Regions from separate parts of the Ramlibacter algicola genome, predicted to be linked through region 1. Evidence: predicted binding sites of a transcription regulator. Region 1 holds the regulator's gene; each other region holds the start of a gene.
What was found. The regulator LexA, encoded in region 1, represses DNA repair genes until DNA is damaged. The targets are predictions, from matches to a motif close to ACTGTATNNNNATACAGT.
Positions count from the first base shown of each region.

Region 2: a site for LexA is predicted at 4,816-4,833, ahead of imuA (translesion DNA synthesis-associated protein ImuA). Genes of this name have one in related genera too.
Region 3: a site for LexA is predicted at 3,419-3,436, ahead of I8E28_RS05910 (DUF4007 family protein). Genes of this name have one in related genera too.

Region 1 covers NZ_JAEDAO010000001.1:2,640,264-2,647,344, forward strand. Annotated here, with positions in the region: gene adk (adenylate kinase) at 1-80, shown strand, start outside; gene I8E28_RS12790 (asparaginase) at 87-1,004, opposite strand; gene lexA (transcriptional repressor LexA) at 1,083-1,757, shown strand; gene I8E28_RS12800 (hypothetical protein) at 1,879-2,190, shown strand; gene I8E28_RS12805 (DUF1993 domain-containing protein) at 2,207-2,722, opposite strand; gene I8E28_RS12810 (D-2-hydroxyacid dehydrogenase family protein) at 2,811-3,818, shown strand; gene I8E28_RS12815 (type IV pilus assembly protein FimV) at 3,828-5,774, opposite strand; gene I8E28_RS12820 (3-hydroxyacyl-CoA dehydrogenase) at 5,840-7,081, shown strand, end outside.
Region 2 covers NZ_JAEDAO010000001.1:2,020,040-2,027,120, forward strand. Annotated here, with positions in the region: gene I8E28_RS09860 (CoA transferase) at 1-467, shown strand, start outside; gene I8E28_RS09865 (head GIN domain-containing protein) at 583-1,317, shown strand; gene I8E28_RS09870 (hypothetical protein) at 1,462-1,959, shown strand; gene I8E28_RS09875 (DNA-3-methyladenine glycosylase) at 2,271-2,834, opposite strand; gene I8E28_RS09880 (ABC transporter ATP-binding protein) at 2,827-4,680, opposite strand; gene imuA (translesion DNA synthesis-associated protein ImuA) at 4,869-5,582, shown strand; gene I8E28_RS09890 (Y-family DNA polymerase) at 5,551-6,834, shown strand; gene I8E28_RS09895 (error-prone DNA polymerase) at 6,827-7,081, shown strand, end outside.
Region 3 covers NZ_JAEDAO010000001.1:1,212,709-1,219,789, reverse strand. Annotated here, with positions in the region: gene I8E28_RS05930 (HpcH/HpaI aldolase family protein) at 1-600, opposite strand, end outside; gene I8E28_RS05925 (asparaginase) at 733-1,755, shown strand; gene I8E28_RS05920 (CaiB/BaiF CoA transferase family protein) at 1,759-2,940, shown strand; partial or broken gene I8E28_RS20625 (aldolase/citrate lyase family protein) at 2,951-3,103, shown strand; gene I8E28_RS05910 (DUF4007 family protein) at 3,629-4,567, shown strand; gene I8E28_RS05905 (ATP-binding protein) at 4,560-7,081, shown strand, end outside.

The DNA.
Region 1 (7,081 bases):
CGCCCCGCTACCGCGCCATCAGCGGCATCGGCACCGTCGAAGAGATCACGGCGCGCGCCCTGCAGGCACTCGCCGGCTGATCTCGCTCAGGCGGCCGCCAGCCGCAACTGGAGTTCCACCCGTGCCTGCACGGGCGTGAGCGGCAGGGTCTCGAACTCCGCATCGCGGCCGCCATCCACCACCAGTCCTTCCGCGCACCGCGTGGTGCGCACGACGCGCACCCCACGCGCACTCGCCTGTCGCAGCGCGGCGGCCAGCGCGTGGTGCACGGTGCCGTTGCCCGTCCCCGCCACGACGAGGCCACGGACGCCGTCGCGCACCAGCGCATCCACCTGGCGCGCATCGGCGCCGGCGTGGCTCATGACGATCGCGACCCAGGGCCACTCGGCGTTCGGCAGTGACATCGAAGCCGCGGGCGCGACAGGCCAGTCGCGGGACGGGCGCCAGCGCGAATCCTCGACGTAGCCGACCACGCCCTCGCCGGACTCGAACGGATCGAGGCGGTAGGGATGCACCTTGCGCAAGCCCACCGCGCCGTGGACGCGGCCAGCGCACGCGAGCAGCACGCCATGGGCACCGTCTTGTGCGGCGATGAGCAACGCGTCGGCGAGGTTCTGCGGTCCATCGGGCGACAAGGCGGTGGCAGGACGCATCGCGCACGTGAGCACCACCGGCTTGCTCGCCGGCACGCAGCGGTGCAACACGTACGCCGTCTCTTCCAGCGTGTCGGTGCCATGGGTGACGACCATGCCGCGCACGTCCTCCTGCGCAAGCGCTTCGCTGCAGCGAGCCACCAGCGTGGCCCAGACCTGCGGGTCCATGTCCTTGCTGTCCACCTGCGCGATCTGCTCGACGTCCACGCGAACGCCTCCCGGCACGGGAATGCCGGCCAACAAGTCGCCCACCGGGACTTCGCCCGAGCGGTAGCCGACGTGGTCCTGCGGGCCTCGCCCGCGCCCGGCAATCGTGCCCCCGGTCCCCAGAACAACGATCCGATCCGCCATCACTTGCGCTCTTTCACGAAACTGGTTAAAAATACAGGCACTGGATGGACACCCAGTGACAGCCCGCAGGAGGCCCCGATGATCGAGACGCCCAAGCTCACCGCCCGGCAACAGCAGATTCTGGACTTGATCCAGTCCGCCATCGCGCGCACTGGCGCGCCGCCCACCCGCGCGGAAATCGCCGCGGAACTGGGGTTCAAGTCCGCCAACGCCGCCGAGGAACATTTGCAGGCGCTGGCGCGCAAGGGCGTCATCGAACTGGTGAGCGGCACCTCGCGCGGCATCCGCCTCAAGAGCGACACGCTGCGCTCCATCCACGAATCGCGCTTCAAGCAGTTCCCGCTGCCGCTGCAAAGCCTCGCGCAGCTCGCGCTGCCCCTCGTCGGCCGCGTGGCCGCAGGCTCGCCCATCCTCGCGCAGGAGCACGTCGACCAGACCTACTACGTCGAGAGCAGCCTGTTCCAGCGCCGCCCCGACTACCTGCTCAAGGTGCGCGGCATGTCGATGCGCGACGCCGGCATCATGGATGGCGACCTGCTCGCCGTGCAGTCCACGCGCGAAGCCAAGAACGGCCAGATCGTCGTCGCGCGACTGGGCGACGAGGTCACCGTCAAGCGCTTCAAGCGCAACAAGCACCTGATCGAGCTGCATGCCGAGAACCCGGACTACCCGACCATCGTGGTCGAGCCGGGCGAACCGTTCGAGATCGAAGGCCTCGCGGTCGGCCTGATCCGCAACACCATGCTGATGTGAATCCGTCCGGGCGGCCGCAGGTGGCGGGCGTATGGCGCGAAGGGCGCCATCACCCTGCACCGCCCGGTGTTCCAACCAATCTCGCCTGTGTTCCGAACCTCGAACCAGCAGGAGAGACGACATGGGATGGACGATCTGCACTTTTGCGCAGCTGTGGGCACCGCTGCGCCGGGCCTGGGGCGCACTGCGCGGCGAGCCTCGCACGCGCCGCTTGCACGTGGTGGGTACCGGTGGCCTGCACATGCAAGCAGGCCACGCGCACGTGGCGTGGCCCGCCGCCAATGCGCCCACGCTGCGGCCGGTGCGCGTGCTGCGCGTCGTCGACGCCGCGCATCCGCGCACGACCGCGGGCCGCATGGTGATCTCCGGCCGCATGGCGGACGTCTGCGCCGAACTCGACCGCCTCGCGGCGCTGGAAGCCGCCGCCGCCTGACGCCGCCGCGCCAGCCTCAGCGCGCAGCGCCGGCCAGGTAGTCGGACTTGCCCAGCTCGACGCCGTTGTGCCGCAGGATGGCGTACGCCATCCCCACGTGGAAGAAGAAGTTCGGGATGGCCCAGTGCTTCAGGTAGGCCTCGCCCTTCATCGTGCGGGTCGTCTCGCGGCCCACCGGGAAGGTGATGTCCTTGTCCTCGGTCCCGTCCAGCCGGTCGGCGGGCACGCTCTCCAGCCAGGCGAGCGTCTTCGCGATGCGCGCCCGCAATTCCTCGAACGTCTTCTCGTTGTCCTCGAAACGCGGCGCCTCCACGCCGGACAGGCGAGCGACGCAGTTCTTGGCCGCATCGCAGGCGATCTGCACCTGGCTCGTGAACGGCAGCATGTCCGGCGCGAGCCGGAAGCTGGTGAGGTTCACCGGGTCGAACTTGCGCGCCTGCGCGTGGGCGGCCGCCTTGTCGAGGATGTGGTCGAGGTTGCGCAGCGTGTTGCGAAACGTCGGGACGCTGGCGCTGGACATCGTGATCGGCATGCAGTTCTCCTTGGGGTCGAGCCGGACAGTGGTAGCGCGATGCTAGCCGCTGCCCGTCCGTCCGCGGCCGCACAGGCACAATGCCGGCATGAACATCGTGATCCTCGATGACTACCAGGATGCGGTGCGCAAGCTGCATTGCGCTGCCAAGCTCGAAGCCTACCCGGCGAAGGTCTACACGAACACCGTCAAGGGCATCGGCCAGCTGTCGGTGCGCCTGCGCGATGCCGACGTCATCGTCCTGATCCGCGAGCGCACGCACATCACGCGCCAGCTGCTCGAGAAGCTGCCGCGGCTCAAGCTGATCTCGCAGACCGGCCGCGCCGGCCCGCACATCGACATCGACGCGTGCACGGAACGAGGCATCCCCGTCACCGAGGGCCAGGGCTCGCCCTATGCGCCGGCGGAACTCACCTGGGCGCTCATCATGGCGTCGATGCGCCGCCTGCCCCAGTACATCCAGACGCTCAAGCACGGCGCCTGGCAGCAGTCGGGCATGAAGTCCGCGTCCATGCCGCCGAACTTCGGCCTCGGCGTGGTCCTGCGTGGCAAGACGCTGGGCATCTGGGGCTACGGGAAGATCGGCCAGCTGGTCGCCAGCTATGGCCGCGCCTTCGGCATGCGGGTGCTCGTGTGGGGCCGCGACGGCTCGCGCTCGCGGGCCATGGCTGACGGCCTGGAAGTCGCCGAGACCCGCGAGCAGCTGTTTGCGGAGAGCGACGTGCTGTCGCTGCACATCCGGCTCAACCCGGAGACGGCCGGCATGGTCAAGCTCGAGGACTTCAGCCGCATGAAACCCACCGCGCTGTTCGTCAACACGTCGCGCGCCGAGCTGGTGGAGCACGACGCCCTGATCGCGGCCCTCAACCGCGGGCGCCCGGGCATGGCGGCGGTGGACGTGTTCGAGAGCGAACCGATCCTGCAGGGGCACGCCCTGCTGCGGCTGGAGAACTGCATCTGCACGCCGCACATCGGCTACGTCGAGCAGGAGAGCTACGAGATGTACTTCGGGCAGGCGTTCGACAACGTCGTGAACTTCATCGAGGGCAACCCGACGAACGTCGTCAATCCGGCGTCGTTGCAAGTGCGCCGCTGAGGCGCCGCGTCACTCGCGCGAACCGCGCGAAGGGGCCGCCAGTGCCGGGTCGATCTCCGGCAGGTCGAAATCCAGCATGGCACCGTTCGCCGGTGCCGCCGGGGCCTCGTCCAGGTTCAGGTCGAGGTCCAGCACCACGCCCTGCCCGTCGGCTTCGTCGTTGCCGGACTGGCCCGTCGACAGCGGGTGGATCGACGTGTGCGAGAACCCTTCGGCCCCGAAGTCCGAGTTGCCGCCGACCAGCTCGCTCGCATCCTCGTGGAAGCCGCTGTGGGAGCCAGTGTCCGTCAGCACCTGCTGGCCGATGTGGTGCAGCAGGAGGAGCTCGCGGTAGGCCTGCAGGCTGAAGGCCTGGGCGCCGTCCTTGCTCGGGCCGCGGAAGATCGACTCCTCGATGACGTCCAGCACGCGGCGCGCGGGCCACAGCGCGACGATGCGCTGCATCGCGTTGTCGTAGGCCTCGATGCCGGCGTTTTCCAGGCTGTAGTTGTCGAACTCGGGCACCTTCGCGTTGAAGCGGCGCTGGAATTCGCGCCGCACCCACTCGAAGTCCTCGCGCCGGCCCAGCCGGTGGTAGATCTCGACCAGGTCCAGCCACGCGACGGCGCTGGTCTCGGGATTGGCCTGGATGTGGCTGCGCAGGACGTCGATGGCGCGGTCGTATTCACCGAGCGACGAGAAGAAGTCGGCTTCCTGCTGCACGTCGTGCAGTTCCTCGGCCTTCAGCGCGCGGGTGCCGGTCTGGCTGGGCTGGAAGTCGCCGTCGGTGCGCGCGCTGACGTGCAGGGGCGCCTGCATGGTGGGCGGTTGCACCGGGTCGGGGTGAACCATCGGCTCGGGTGCTTGCGACACGAGGCGCGAGCGCGGCTTGCCGGGCGCGTCGTCCTCGTCCTCGCCCGGCTTGGACGGCTCCGCGCGGGCGACCACCGGCGCGGCCTCGGCGCCCGCGCGCGGACGGCGCGCATCCCGGTCGCTGGCCGGGTCGCGCCACCAGTTGGCGGCCGCGGCCTCCTGCATGCGGCTGGTCTGCCGCCACAGGAAGGCCATGAAGCCCGCCATGACGGCGACCAGCGCGAGCAGCACGTAGACCAGCGGATTCGAGTAGCGCTCGTTCTCGGCGCGCACCAGTTGCGCGTGCAGCTGCAACATCGTCGAGTCGTTGCGCTGCAGGAACTGGCGCATGTCGCGCAGGTCGCGCTCGATGGCCTGCAGGCGCGCCGCCTGCCGCAGCGATTCTTCGCTGGGCGGCGCCGGCTCGCCCAGGCCGACGGGGACATCCAGCTTGAGGCGATCGCGGGGCCCTGCCGAAGGCGCCGGCGTGGCCGCAGCTTGCGGATTCACGGTGGCCGGCTGCGACGGTGCGGCCGGCTGGGCGGCTGCAGCGGCTGCCTTGGGCTTCGGCGCGGCCTTGCGCTTGGGCGCTCCCGGCTTGGGCGCGGCCGGCTTCGCCGCATCGACCGTCCCGGGCTGCACGCTGGGCAGGCCCCGGCTCATGGACAGGTTCAGCGGCGCGGCGTTCGCGGCGGCTTCGGCCGCTTCGGTGCGCGCCGTCGCCGGCAAGGGACGCGACTGCTCCGCGGCCGGATCGGGCTCGGTGAGCAGGACGAGCCGGCGCGTGAAGCGGCTGCCGCATCCCAGTTGCAGGTAGACGGTGACCACCGGCTCGTTGATCGCGGACATCGCCCGCACGCGCACGGCCGGGCCGCGAGGGGTGCTCTGGAGCTCGGTGCTGACGCTGGAGGGCGCGACGCGCAGGTCGCCGTAGAAGACGTCCGCCTCGGCGCACTCGGGGGCGGCATCGCCGGCGCCTTCGAGCACCAGGGGAACCATGAGGTCCAGCGGCCGGCCGATCAACGCCGGACCCTGCGGGCGGCCGACGGTGGCCGCGTCCACGGCAGCGGCCAGGCAGGCCACAAGAGCCAACGCTGCGCATCGGTACGGCCGGATGAGCTTCATGGACGCCTCATTCTTGCACAGCAGGGCTGAAACGCGAGTGAAAAACGGTGCCGGATAATCCCTCGATGCACACTCCGTACGACATCGTCGGCGTCGTCGGCACCGGGGCGATGGGCCGCGGCATCGCCCAGATCGCCGCCCAGTCCGGCTCGCGGGTTCGCCTGTTCGACACGCAAGCCGCCGCGCTCGACCGCGCCGTGAAGGACATCGGCGCGCAGTGGGATCGCCTCGTGGACAAGGGCCGCCTCGACGCCGCCCAGGCGCAAGCCGCCCGCGAACGCCTGCTGCCCGCCACCACCCTGCAGGACCTGCGCGACTGCGGCCTGGTCGTCGAAGCCATCGTCGAGCGGCTCGATGCCAAGCAGTCGCTGTTCCGCGACCTCGAGGCCATCGTCGGCCCCGACGCCGTGCTGGCGACCAACACATCGTCGCTCTCGGTCACCGCGATCGCCGCCAGCCTGCAGCGCCCGCAGCGATGCGCCGGCTACCACTTCTTCAACCCCGTGCCGCTGATGAAGGTGGTCGAGGTCGTCTCCGGCGTGCGCACCGATGCGGCGGTGTGCGACGCGCTGGCGGCATATGCGCGCCACATGGGCCACACGCCCGTGCAGGCGCAGGACACCCCCGGCTTCATCGTCAACCACGCGGGGCGCGGCTATGGCACCGAGGCCCTGCGCATCGTGGGCGAAGGCGTGGCGGACTTCGCCACCATCGACCGCATCCTGCGCGACCAGGTCGGCTTCAAGCTCGGGCCGTTCGAGCTGCTGGACCTCACCGCGCTGGACGTGTCGCACCCGGTGATGGAATCGATCTACCGGCAGTACTACGACGAGGCGCGCTACCGCCCGAGCGTCATCACCGCCCAGCGCCTGGCCGGCGGCCTGCTCGGCCGCAAGACCGGCGAGGGCTTCTATCGCTACGTCGATGGCAAGGCCCAGGTGCCGACCGAACCCGCGGCGCCGCAGGTCGACGAGATCCCGCCCGTGTGGGTGTCGACGCGCGCCGCGCGGCGTGCGGAGCTGTACCAGCTGCTCAAGGACCTCGGCGCGAAGATCGAGACCGGCCAATCGCCCTCCCCGTCCGCGCTGACGCTGGTGGCACCTCTGGGTTTCGACATCACGACGGTCGCGGTCGTCGAGCGGCTGGATCCCGCGCGCACGATCGGCATCGACATGCTGGTCGAGGACGCGGCCACCAAGCGGCGCGTCCTCGCCACCAACCCGGCGACGCGCACCGACATGCGCGACGCCGCGCATGCGCTGTTCGCCCGCGACGGCAAGGCCGTCAGCGTGATCCGCGACTCGGCC
Region 2 (7,081 bases), 620 kb from region 1:
AGCGGCCGGGACTGGTTGCCATCTGGCTGTCGGCATACGGGCGTCGCGGTCCGTGGGCGGAACGTCGTGGCTTCGACTCGCTCGTGCAGACCGCCATGGGCTTCAACCACGCGGAAGGCGAGGCGGCCGGCGGCGGGCCGAAGCCGCTGCCGATGCAGATCCTGGACGAAGCCACGGGCCTGCTGATGGCGGCGATGGCCGCGTCGCTGGTGCATCGCCAGCAGCGCGAAGGCGGCAGCTGGCTGGCCCGCCTGTCGCTGGCGCAGACCGGCCACTGGCTGCGCTCGCTGGGGCGCGTCGAGCGTGGCCTGTCCGCGCAGCCGCCATCGCGCGAGCGCTGGGTCGAGACCGTCGACTCGGGGTTCGGGCGCCTCTCCGGCATCACGCACAGCGCTATCCTGTCCGCCACGCCCGCGCGCTGGACGCGGCCGTCGGTGCCGCCGGGCGACTCGCCGCCGCGCTGGTGAGCCGCCGGTCGAGCAGCCTGTCGCGCCCACCTGCAGCCTGTCGCACGCCGCTCGGCCCGCGCGGGTCCGCCGCCTAGGATCGCAGCACATCCACAAGATCCCCTTGGAGCCCTCCATGTCCGGTCCCGCCAAGCCCCGCCGCCGCATCGTCGTCCTGTTCGCCACCGCGCTCGCGCTGGCCGGCGTCACCGCCGTCGCTGCCACCTCGACCGTGAAGGGCAACGGCAATCGCCGCAGCGAGACCCGCACCGTCAGCGGCTTCACCGGCGTCGCGTCCGCGCTGCCGGGGCAGCTGGAAGTGCGCCTGGGCAATGCCGAGAGCGTCGTGATCGAGACCGACGACAACCTGCTGCCGCTGATCGAGAGCAAGGTCGTGCGCGGGACGCTGGAGCTCCGGCCGCAGCGCGACATCTCCATCGACCCGCAGTACCTCAAGGTCGTGGTCACGGCGCGGTCGATCGACATGCTCGCGCTGGCCGGATCGGGCAGCCTCACCGCCGACGGCCTGAAGGGCCAGCAGCTGAAGGTCGACGTGGGTGGCTCCGGCAGCATCGACCTGGCGCGCACGGAGGTCGATTCGCTCGCCATCTCGATGGGCGGCAGCGGCGCCATCAAGCTGGGCGGCACGGCGCGCGAGCTGAAGCTGTCTCTGGCCGGCTCGGGCAACGTCTCGGCCGGCGCGCTGCAGGCCGACGAGGCCAGGATCAGCATCGCCGGCTCCGGCGTCGCCACGGTGGCTCCCAAGTCGCGGCTGAAGGTGAGCATCGCCGGCAGCGGGAACGTGCGCTACCAGGGCGACCCGAAGGTGGAGCAGTCCATCGCCGGCAGCGGCACGGTGCAGCGCCTGTGACGCCTTCGTTCGCTCACCGGCGACACCTTTTGCAACCGGGCGCCGGTGCGCGCTGACAGCAGCACGTCGCCTCATCTGTCTTGCCGATCCAGGCTCGGCGGTTCACCATGCGGCTGTGCCGTGTGGCACCCGAGAGGTGACGCCATGAGAGGGATCCACGTCGTGCTGGCCGCTTTTGCGGCCTTGGCTTGCGGGCAGGCGATGGCCTGCTACACGGTCTACGACCGCGACAACCGCATCATCTACAACGACGTGCAGCCGCCGGTGGACATGAGCATGCCGCTGCACGAGGCGCTGGCCAAGCGCTTCCCGGCCGGCTCGGCCATGGTCTTCAACGACAGCCGCGACTGCCCGAGCGAAGCGCGCCTGCAGGTCCGCGCGCGCAACGGCAAGTCCCCGCTGATCACCGACCAGAAGACCGCCGAGGAGCTGAAGCTCCCGCACAAGCCGCTGGGCAACGGCCTCGCCGTCGTCTCCGAGCGTCCCGACGACATGCGCCCCGGCTTCGTCCTGGCCGAGTCCGGCCTGCCGGCCGAGAGCGACACGCGCTCGATGGGCGCGGGGCCGGCGCGGAAAGTGGAAGGCTCAGTGCCCGCGAAGGTGGTGCCGCAACGGGCGCAGCCGCCGCAGCAGCGTCGCTGACCCGTCGTCCCCGCGGAGGCGGGGATCCATCGCTTCCTTCTTCCTGTCGTTCCGGCGCAAGCCGGAATCCATGCTGCACAAGCGGCAGTGCGCGTAGCGCACAGCGAGTTCGGACCGCGCGGCCCGGCGCCCGCCAAGCACAGCACGATTGTTCGCTGAGGCCAGCGCGGCAAGCGCTGGCCGCGCAACGGAGAGACGGAGAATGAGGACCCGGCAGGCACCGCCTGATGCGCTCGCCGGCTCGCGCGAGCACTCCGATGCCAACACGAGCATGGATTCCGGCCTTCGCCGGAATGACAAAGTGCGAAGCGCTAGAACCGCCGGCTCAAGAACTTCGACCCCGCCATCCCGAACCGCCACGGCACGTCGACGGCCTTGCTGATGCCGATGCGCGGGCCGCTGACGACCTCGACGTCGGTCGTGCGCGCGAACACCTGGAACGGGGCGCGGTCGAGGCGGTGGCCGTTCATGGCGTGCGTGATGGCGAGCGCCTGGCCCAGTTTGCCCGGGCCGCTGCACAGGAGGCGCAGGTCGTGCAGGCCGCGACGCTGTTGCATCACGTCGAGGCCATGCGTGGGTTCCAGCGCGCGGATCAGCACGCCGGCGCCGTGGCCTTCCTCGCGGCAAACGAAGTTCAGGCACCAGTGGATGCCGTACGAGCGGTAGACGTACGCGCGGCCGGGCGGCCCGAACATGGCCTGGTTGCGCGGCGTGGGACCGGAGAAAGTGTGCGACGCGGGGTCCTCGCGGTCGTACGCCTCCGTCTCGACGATCACGCCGCCGACGCCGTCGACCAGCAGCGTGCAGCCGATCAGTGCGGGCGCGACCTCTTCGGAGCGGCCGGCGAAGTCGGTGGGCCGCAACGCCCTAGGCATCGACGGTCTCGTCGTCCTCGACCGTCTCGCCGAGGAAGCCGCCGCTCTGGTGCGCCCACAGCTTGGCGTACAGGCCGCCCTGCGCGAGCAGCGAGCGGTGGTCGCCCTGTTCGACGATGCGGCCTTCGTCCATCACCACCAGGCGGTCCATCGCGGCGATGGTGGACAGGCGGTGCGCGATGGCGATCACTGTCTTGCCCTGCATCAGTTCGTCGAGGCTGGCCTGGATGGCGGCTTCGACCTCGCTGTCCAGCGCGCTGGTGGCTTCGTCCAGCAGCAGGATCGGCGCGTCCTTGAGCATCACGCGCGCGATGGCGATGCGCTGGCGCTGGCCGCCCGACAGCTTCACGCCGCGTTCGCCGACGTGCGCGTCGTAGCCCGTGCGGCCCTTCGGGTCGGACAGGTTGGCGATGAATTCGTGCGCCTGCGCGCGGCGCGCGGCGGCGGCGATGTCCGCTTCGTTCGCACCGGGGCGGCCGTAGGTGATGTTGTCGCGCAGGGACCGGTGCAGCAGCGACGTGTCCTGCGTGACCATGCCGATGTGGCTGCGCAGGCTGTCCTGCGTGACGTGCGCGATGTCCTGCCCGTCGATGACGATGCGGCCGGACTCGATGTCGTGGAAGCGCAGCAGCAGGTTGACCAGCGTCGACTTGCCCGCGCCCGAGCGGCCCACCAGGCCGATCTTCTCGCCTGGCTTCACGCGCAGCTTGAAGTCGTCGATCACGGGCTTGGCGCCGCCGTACGAGAACGTGACGTGCTCGAAGGCCACCTCGCCGCGCGGCACGTCCAATGTATTCGCGTCGGGGCTGTCGACCACCGCGCGGGCTCGGCTCAGGGTGGCGATGCCGTCCTGCACGGTGCCAACGTGCTCGAACAGCGCGGCCATCTCCCACATGATCCAGTGCGACAGGCCGTTGACGCGCATCGCCATGGCGGTCACGGCGGCCACGGCGCCGGGGCCGACCTCGCCGCGCGTCCACAGCCACAGCGAGTAGCCCGTCGCCCCGAGCACCAGGCCGATGACGAGGGCGTGGTTGACGATCTCGAAGCTGGTGACCAGGCGCATCTGCTGGTCGCCGATGGACTTGAACTCCTGCATCGCCTGCCGGGCGAAGCGGGCCTCGCGGTTCGTGTGCGAGAACAGCTTGACGGTGGAGATGTTGGTGTACGCGTCGGTGATGCGGCCGGTGAGCATCGCGCGCGCGTCGGCCTGCGCCTTGGACACCTTGCCCAGGCGCGGCACGAACCACCAGACCGAGACGCCATAGAACCCGAGCCAGGTGATGAAGGGCAGCATCAGCCGCGAATCGAAGCCGCCGGCCAGCAGCACCATCGTGACGAAGTACGCGCCCATGCCGATGATCACTTCGCTGCCGGTGAACAGCATCTCGCGCACGGCCAGCGCGGTCTGCATCACCTTGGTCGTGATGCGGCCGGCGAACTCGTCGGCGTAGAAGGCCATGCTCTGGCCCAGCATCAGGCGGTGGAAGTTCCAGCGCAGGCGCAGCGGGAAGTTGATCGCCAGGCCCTGGTGCTTCAGCGCGGACTGCAGCGCCACCACCACGATGCTGGACACCAGCACCACGCCGAGGATCGTGAGCGTCGTCCCATGGTCAGCCCACAGCGACTCGGGGCGTGACTTGCCGAGCCAGTCGACCACCTGGCCGAGCATCCAGAACAGCAGGGCTTCGAAGACGGAGACCGCGGCCGACAGCAGCGTCAATGCGGCCAGGTAACCACGAAGTCCGTCGGTGCACGTCCACACGAAGCGGAAGAACCCCTTGGGCGGGAGCTCCGGCTCGTGCTCGGGATAGGGGTGGAGGAGGGATTCGAAACGGCGGAACAAGCGCGGGATTCTAGGGAACAACTCCGTCGTTCCCGCGCAGGCGGGAACCCATCGCTTCAAGCAGGGCAGACATGGAAGCGGTGGGTCCCCGCCTCCGAGAGGACGACGAATTCGTACAGTGCAGGAACGCAGTTTACTGTATAAATCACCAGTACCGCCGCGCTGTCCCCACCCATCCCTCCACCTCCATGCAGTCCGCTGCAGACCTTCGCATCCCCCACGTCTGGCGGGTCACCGACCTCGCCCGCGAGGAAGCGGTGCTGCCCAGCGGGCATGCGTCGCTCGACGCCCAGTTGCCGGGTGGTGGGTGGCCGCTGGGCAGCCTCATCGAGGTGCTGCAAGCGCGGCCTGAACTGCATGCCTGGCAGCTCGTCCTGCCGGCACTGGCAGCGCGGGTGAGCGACCACGCGGGACCGATGGTGCTGGTCGGCGCACCGTGCGAGCCGTTCACGCCATCGCTGGCGGCCCAGGGGTTGCCCGCCGAGCAGCTGTTGTGGATCCGGGCCGATGCACCAGCGGCCAGGCTGTGGTCGGCCGAGCAGGCCTTGCGCTGCGCCGAAGTGGCCGGCGTGCTCGCCTGGCTGCCGCAGTGCCGCGCGGCCGACCTGCGGCGGCTGCAACTCGCGGGACGGCAGCACGGCAAGTTGCTGTTCGCCTTTCGTCCTGCGTCCACCCAGGTGCAAGCCAGCCCCTCGCCGCTGCGGTTGCTGGTCGACGGCGTCGACGACCTGCAGGTGCGGGTCCTCAAGCGCAAGGGGCCACCCATGCAGGAATCGTTGCACCTGCACGCGCATCCCGCGCGCCTTCGCGCCTTGCTCGCGTCTCGCCGTCGCAGCATCCAACCCGTCCCGGCCGAAGAAAGGAGATCGCATGTTCTGGATCGCCTTGTCACCACCCCCTGATGCGGACCGGCAAGCCTGGACCTGGTGGTCGCTTCGCTTCACCCCGCGCGTGGCGCTGGTGGAGGAGGCGATCCTGCTGGAGATCTCGGGCAGCTTGCGGTTGTTCGGGGGGAAGCGGGCGCTGCTGAAGGCGCTGCTGTCCCGCGGCGAGTCCGTGTGGGCCGCCGCGAGCACGTCCCTCGTCGCCCTCGCTCTCCTGCGCTGCAAGCTCCGCGGCATCGATCCGCCGGCACGCCGTCCGGACGACCTGCCGCTGCACCTGCTCACCGCAGCCGGTCCGCACGTCGGCGTGCTCGAACGCACCGGCACCACCACATGGGGCGAGTTGCGGGCGCTGCCGCGCGGTGGCGTGTCGCGCCGCTTCGGTGCGGACCTCGTCGCTGCCCTCGATGCAGCCTGGGGTGAACGACCCGAGCAGTACCCCTGGTGCGTGCTGCCGGAGGACTTCGACCTCACGGCCGAACTCGTGCAGGTCGCCGAAAGCGCCCCGGCGCTGATGTTCGCTGCCGATCGCTTGCTGGAGCGCCTGCACCTCTGGCTGCAGGCCCGAAACCGGGGCCTGCTCGCGCTGGAACTGGAGTGGACGCTCGACCTGCGCCGCCTGAACGGCGTGCGCTTGCCACCGAAGGAACAGTTGCTAGTGCGCACCGCGCAACCCACGCAGGACATGGCGCATCTGCGCCGCCTGGTCAGCGAGCACCTGGATCGCGCGAAGCTGTCGGCGCCAGCGAACCACCTGCGCCTGCGATCGGTCGACACGGTGCCCTGGGGCGGAATGACCACCAGCCTGTTGCCGCAGGACCGCCTCGAAGGCGAGCGGCTGCATCAATTGGTCGAGCGCCTGTCCGTGCGGCTCGGGGAGGACAACGTCGTCGTGCCGGTGCCGCAGCAGGACCACCGTCCCGAGTGCAAGCAGGCCTGGGCCCCTGCGCGCAACACGCCAGTGGGTGGGAAGCCGTTGACGCAGGAGCCCGATGCGCTGTATCCCAGCTGGATGCTGCCGCAGCCGTTGCGCCTGAAGACGCAAGGCGAGACGCCGTGCTTCGGCGGTCCCCTGCGCCGCCTGGCACGGCTGTACCGGCTCGAAACTTCGTGGTGGGACACCGAAGGACCCACCCTGCGCGATTACTTCATCGCGCGCAGCCCGCAAGCGGGGCTGGTGTGGATCTACCGTGAGCGGCCGGCGCACCTGGCGCGCGAGCTCGCGGAGCATGGCGAATTCGCCTGGTACCTGCAGGGCCTGTATGCCTGAACAACCGTTCAAGCCCAAGCCGCTGCTGGACGAGCAGCGGCTGCCGCCGGTGCTGGGCGACGGCCCCGACCGCTTGCCCGGGTATGCGGAACTGCATTGCCTGTCCAACTTCAGCTTCCAGCGTGGCGCCTCGCATCCGCAGGAACTGGTGCGGCGTGCGTACGACCTCGGCTACGAGGCGCTGGCCATCACCGACGAATGCTCGGTGGCGGGCGTGGTGCGCGCCTGGTCGGGGCTGCGCGACTAC
Region 3 (7,081 bases), 1.4 Mb from region 1:
TTCGGCCTGCTTGCGCACGACCTCGGGGTGCTTGTGGTCGCCGGCATAGCCCAGCGACATGCTCAGGTCGAACTGGCCGACGCCAACCACGTTCAGGCCCTCGACGGCGACGATCTCTGCGAAGTTGTCGACGCCAGCCTTGGTCTCGACCAGTGCGACGACCATGATGTTCTTCTCCGCCCAAGCGGTGGAGGTCTGCCAATCGACGATGCCGTGGCCGGTGGAACGCACGCAAGGGCAGGCGCCGCGGGTCCCGTTGGGCGCGTAGCGGGTCGACGCAATGACTTCGCGTAGCTGCTCGGCCGACTCCACGTTCGGCACGATGATGCCGACCGCGCCGGCGTCCAGCACTTTCAGCACCGTCGCGCGCGAGGCCTCCGGGATGCGCACGAAGGGCGCGGTGCCGCAGCTCTCCGCGGCTCGGATCATGTTCGCGGCCGATTCGATCCCGAAGGTGCCGTGCTCCATGTCGATGATCACGAAGTCCAGGCCAGCGCCGGCCGCGATCTCGCAGTTCTCCGGGCTGTTGTTTTGGATGAAGGTGCCATAGGCGACATTTCGCTTGTCAAAAGCTTCGAACACAGGGTTGGGGGGCAGCATGGACCGTTCTCCTTCGACTTGTGACCCATCATAGAAAGGTCTGTGACATGTCAGTGACCGGGTTTGTCCGGTAAACGAACGACGTACACGCGCGGTGGCTTTGCGCCAGGACGCTGCCTATGATCCGCGCCCATGAACAGTCGAACCATCACGAAGCCGCGCGTGACGCTGCTGGCGCTCGGCGGCACTATTGCCACCGCGCCCGGCGATCAGGGCGGTGTGACGCCCAAGCTGACGGGCGAGATGCTGGTCGCTGGCGTGCCCGCCCTCCGGGATATCGCCGACATCGAAGCGAGCACCTTCCGCCAACTACCCAGCCCTCACCTGCGATACGAGGACATCGAGGCGCTTGCCGTCGCAATCGTGCAAGCCCGAGACGAGGGCGCCACGGGCGTAGTCATCACGCAAGGAACGGACACGATCGAGGAAACGGCGTTTGCGCTCGACCTGCTTCTACCGCCGGGTGAGATGCCCGTAGTTGTGACGGGCGCGATGCGCAATCCGACCCTCGCCGGCGCCGACGGCCCGGCCAACCTCCTGGCTGCGGTGCAGGTGTGCACCAGCGACGCCGCGCGCGGCCTGGGATGCGTCGTCGTTTCCAACGACGAGATCCATGCAGCGCGTTTCGTGCGCAAGACCCACACCAGCAGCACCGCCACTTTCTCGTCGCCGACGGCGGGCCCGATCGGCTGGGTGATCGAAGACACGGTCCGCATCGCGCTGCTGCCAACGAAGACACCTCCACTGCAGCTGCCAGGCCCGGTGCGCGATGCGCGCGTTGCGCTCGTGGCGGTAGCTATGGGAGACGACGACACTGTCGTGAACGCAATGCGAAGCACCAGCATCGATGGCATGGTAGTCATGGCGCTCGGCGGCGGCCACGTGCCGGCCACGACGGCCGCAGCGCTGGAAGACATGGCACGGGGGATCCCCGTTGTGTTCGCCTCGCGCACCGGCGCTGGCGAAATCCTGTCGCGGACCTATGGATTCCCGGGCAGCGAGATCGACCTGCAACGCCGCGGGCTGGTCCGCGCGGGCTGGCTCGACGCGCTGAAGGCTAAGGTCCTACTCACCCTGCTTTTGCGGCACGGCGTGACTGACCGGCAGCGTATCGCCGACGTGTTCGCCCTCTGGGGCGGCGAGCCGCGACGCTGAGCCATGACCCGACCTCTCGACAACATCACCGTCGTCTCGCTGGAACATGCCATCGCGGCGCCGTTCTGCACGCGCCAGCTCGCTGACCTGGGCGCGCGCGTAGTCAAGGTGGAGCGGCCCGGCGGAGGCGACTTCGCCCGCGCCTACGACCAGCGGGCCAACGGCCTGTCGTCGCACTTCACGTGGGTCAATCGCTCCAAGGAAAGCCTCACGCTGGATCTCAAGCAGCCCGCTGCGCTTGCGGTACTTAAGGACCTGCTGGCCGGAGCCGACGTCTTGGTACAGAACCTGGCGCCTGGCGGCGCGGCGCGAATGGGTCTCGGCTTCGAGGAACTCCATTCGGCATTCCCGCGTTTGATCGTCTGCGACATCTCCGGCTACGGGAACGATGGCCCGTACCGGGACAAGAAGGCCTACGACCTCCTGATTCAGAGCGAGGCCGGATACCTGTCCGTGACGGGGACGCCCGACGAACCTTGCAAGTCTGGTAATTCGATCGCTGACATTGCTGCAGGCATGTACGCCTACACGAGCATCCTCGCCGCCCTCCTGCAGCGCCAGCAGACGGGGCAGGGGTCGCACATCGATGTGTCGATGCTCGAGTGCCTTGCCGAGTGGATGGGCTTTCCCATGTACTACGCGTATGACGGCGCGCCGCCGCCGCCACGCAGCGGCGCCTCTCACGCGACGATTTATCCGTACGGCCCTTTCCAAGCTGGCGATGGAAAGTCCGTCATGCTGGGCCTCCAGAACGAGCGCGAGTGGAAGGCGTTTTGCGAGCACGTCTTGCTGCGCCCGACGCTGGCCCAGAGCCCGCTGTATTGCAGCAATGCCCAGCGCAACGAGAACCGCGCGGCCTTGCGGTCGCTGATCCTGGAGGAGTTCGGCAAGCTCACCGCGGCCGGTGTGATCGAGCGCCTCGAGCGCGCGAAGATCGCGAACGCGCAGGTCAACACGATGGCCGACCTGTGGTCGCACCCGCAGCTAAAGGCTCGAGGGCGACTGGGCCAGGTAAACACCTCGGTGGGGCCGATCGCGGCGCTACTGCCGCCGGGGCGCAACAACAGCTTCGAGTACCGCATGGACTCGATCCCAGCTGTGGGGGAGCACACGCAGGCCATCCTGCACGAGCTTGGACGTAGTGACGATGACATCGCGGCGCTGCGGCGGCAGCACGCGATCTGAGGCCCCGAGCATGGCTTCTTCGCGTCTTCCCCGTTCGTACCTATTCGTGCCGGGCGACCGGCCGGAGCGCCTCGCAAAGGCATGCGCAAGCGGCGCTGATGCGGTGATCGTCGATCTCGAGGACGCAGTTGCTCCGAGGCAGAAGGTCGCCGCGCGAGCAGCGCAGTACCCCGATAGCCGCTGTCTCGATACCCCGATTCGTACCCCGATAAGGTGCTGGACCGTCATGGACGTCCGTGGACCTCAGAAGACATAAAGCCCTGATTTCTCAGGGCTTTATGCTGCTTGGGGGACTTCGATGGACCCCTGTGGACAGGGTCCTTGGCGGAGCAGGAGTCCGCCATAGCCGCAATGACGCAGCCGAAAATCCGCCCTGCACGTCTGAATACCCAACAAACCACCCCACGACATCGCACGCGACCGGCGCGCAATTGGTGGAGAGATACGCTCCTAGGCACAGCATTCAGTGAGCCACAATACTGTATTTAAATACAGTAACTCCGACCGTGAACGCTGCGCTGCATGGCTGAGCCGCTTTGCCTGAGCCGCTAAGAAGGCGACCTCCCAATCGTGAGATGAAACCGCCGCAGCGTTTTCCCGGTTGAGCTCGCTATGGTGTGTCTCTACGATGCTGCACGCGTCTGCACTGCTCCTCAGCTGCACTCCCTGGAGGGATTCATCCAGTAAGATGCCGAAGATGAGGAGAAAAAAACCTGCCGAAGGTGGTCCCGTGGCGCATTTCGCTGGCCACGAGACGTTCCCACTTCGGCAGATGTGGCTTAAAAAGGCCTTTGACCAAGCCATTGATGGCGTAGTGAAGCGTTCGGCCTTTGCCGACGAGTCCGCCATCGCCGAATTCGGCGTCGGCAAAAACATGGTCGCGGCGATCAGGCATTGGGCCCTGGCTTGCGACGTGATTCGAGAGCCTGACGGCAACGCCGATTACCCACTCACCGAGAACGGGCGGCTCATCTTCGCTGACGACGGCTACGACCCGTACGCCGAGCACCCAACAACCGCGTGGTATTGCCATTGGTGTTTGGCTGGCCGCGGCACGCGCGCGACCACCTGGTATTGGCTTTTCAATCACGTGGTGGGTCCCACCTTCACGCGCGATGAATTGGAGGAGCCGCTGGCTGACTACGCCAAGAGCATCGACGCTAACCGCCGCCTGTCTCCGGCCACATTTTCGCGAGACATCGACACGTGCATCCGGGGTTATGCGCCGCGCGCCTCGGGCACCTCTCCCGAGGAATTCGCCGAGCCCATGCTCGCCGAATTGGGCCTCATCTACGAGGAGAAGAAGGGGCACTTCGCCTTTCGGCGGGGGCCCAAGGCGACATTGAGCGACGGCATGTTCGCGTTCGCCCTCGTTGACTTCTGGGACAAGACGGCAAAGGGGCAGAGCTCCTTGGCATTCGAGACCATCGCCTACGGCGATGGCTCGCCTGGGCGCGTTTTCAAGCTTGACGAGGAGTCGGTGGCCGACAGGCTCATGGGGCTCGCCGAGCTCACGCGCGATGCGCTCATTTGGACCGACACCGCGGGCCTGCGCCAAGTCATGCGCGACCCCGCACGGGGGGCGAGGCTGTCCGATCGCATGTTGAAGCGGGCCTACCATGGCTAAGCAGCACGACGCTCCTCTCTCAGACTTCGTCAGCCTCTCGCGGCTGTATCAGCGCTCAATACGCATCGACGTCGATTTGGGGCGCACCGACGCTCTCGACGGATATGTCTGCCATGCGACCTCGCGCGCGGCGTTGGAGAGCATGGCCACGCAGCTCTCGCAGAGCAATCAGAGGGCCTTCACCCTTACGGGACCTTTCGGCGGAGGCAAGTCGTCGCTGGCCGTGGCGCTCGCTAGCGCTCTCTCCGATTCCAAGTCCGTTCGTCAAAAGGCCCGCGACCTACTCAGAGCCTCCGAGATCCGCGCTTTCGACACCGCGTTCGCGTGCCGGCGCAGTTGGCTCGTCGTTCCGGTTGTCGGCAAGAGAGGCAGCGTCGTCGAGGAGCTCACAAAGGCGCTGCATGAGGCGCGGGGCGCGCGAGGCGAGCCGAAGAAGCTCACCCCCACAGCCTTGATCGATCAAATCTGCGACCTGGCGGATTCCCGTGAGTGGGACGGCGTGCTCGTGCTCATCGACGAAATGGGCAAGTTTCTCGAAGCCTCGGCCCTCGAGCTCGGCGACGACGTTAACTTCTACCAAGATTTGGCCGAACGCGTCGGCCGCATCAAAGGGAAAGCCGTCGTCGTCGGCATCTTGCATCAAGCCTTCGCGCAATATGCGAAGCGCCTTGGCGCCGAGGCGCGCGAGGGCTGGACGAAAGTCCAAGGCCGTTTCGCCGACATCCCTCTCGTTGCCGCGAGCGACGAGGTCGTTGAGCTCATTGGCCGGGCGATTGTCGCTAAGAGGCGAGAGGGCCTGGGCGATCCGGCCGCCGCGGCCATCGCGGCATCCATCCGCTCTCGCAGGCCCGCGGTGGGTCCGAAATTCGCCGAGAGCCTCTCCAAATGCGCCCCGCTGCATCCGGCCATGGCGGCGTTGCTGGGGCCGATCTCCAAACGGCAGTTTGGGCAGAACGAACGCAGCGTATTTGGCTTTCTGGCGTCCGTCGAGCCCCACGGCTTCCGCTCCTATCTGCAGGCGACGCCCGCAAAGGACCTGCGTTGGTATCGCCCTGACGACTACTGGGACTACCTAAGGGCCAACTTGGAGCCCGCGATCCTCGCTTCCCCCGACGGCCACCGTTGGGCGCAGGCGGTCGAAGCCGTAGAGCGGGCAGAAGCGAAGAGTGGAGACAAGCTCCACGTCGCGTTGATCAAGAACGTGGCGGTCATCGACCTCTTCCGCAATGGCTCCGGGTTGGCTGCTGAGCTCGATGTGCTCGCCGCGATCTTCTCTGACGTGCCCAGGGAGCGAGTCGACGCCGCTCTCTCCGAGCTCGCCGCGATGCGCGTGCTCTTGTTCAAAAAGCACATTTCGGCCTGGTCCGTTTTCGAGGGCAGCGACTTTGACATCGAAGCCGCCATCTCGCAAACCCGCGCCGCGCAGCCTGCGCTGGATTTCGGCCTGCTCTCGAGCCTGGCGAATCTGCACCCAGTCGTCGCCAAACGGCACTACCACGACACCGGCACGATGAGGTGGATGAACGTGGCCCTGTGCCGCCTGGGAGAGGCCCCGCGGCTCGCCGACAACTTCGCACCAACGCGCGGCGAGTTTGGAACTTTCTTGCTGGCGCTGCCTGACAAAAGCGCGGACTTCAAGGGCTCGTCTCGGCATGCCGCGCAGCACGCTCGGCTTCGACCTTGGCCGGTCGTCGTGGGCGTCCCGCCGAACTTCGCAAAGATCGAGGAGCTTGGCTCCGAGCTCGTGGCTCTGCAACAAGTGCAAGCGCGACATGAGCTTCAGGGCGACCCCGTCGCTCGTCGCGAGGTGCATGCCAGGCTCGCGGAAGTGAGATCGAGCCTTCAAGAGGAGTTGCGCTCCGGAATCCTCAATGCTCGCTGGCAGTTTGGCGCCGAGCCGGCTGAGACTGGACTAAAACTATCCAGAATCGCTTCGAAGCTAGCCGACGATCTCTACGAACAGTCGCCCAGCGTGTGGAGCGAACTGGTGAACCGGGCGGAGCCGTCGAGCAACAGCGTGAAGGCGCGTCGCGACCTGATTCACAAGATGCTGTCACACGAAGCCGTGGAAAACCTCGGTATCGAGCGCTTTCCGGCCGAGCGGGGCCTGTACGTCGCCTTGCTAGGCCATCCGAAGCTTCACGTGCGAGCGCCAGATGGCAACTGGAAGTTTGCCGCGCCCCGCGAGGATGACGAATCCGCCAGCTTCAAAGGCCTCTGGGACGCGACCCGAACGCTCCTCGGCGACTCCGCTGCTCGGGTATCGGCGACCGACATCCACAAGCTTTGGGCTGCCCCTCCGATTGGCATGCGAGCCGGGATCATGCCGGTCTACCTGACCGCCTTCCTGCTCGCCAACAAGGGCAATCTCGCGCTCTACAAGGATGGCATTTTCATCCCCGAGCTCACCGAGGCAGACCTTGACGAATATCTGCAGGACGAGAGCCGCTTCTCGCTGCGCTGGATTGTCATCGACGAGCAGAAGACCGCGATCCTCGAAGGCGTGGCGAAGGT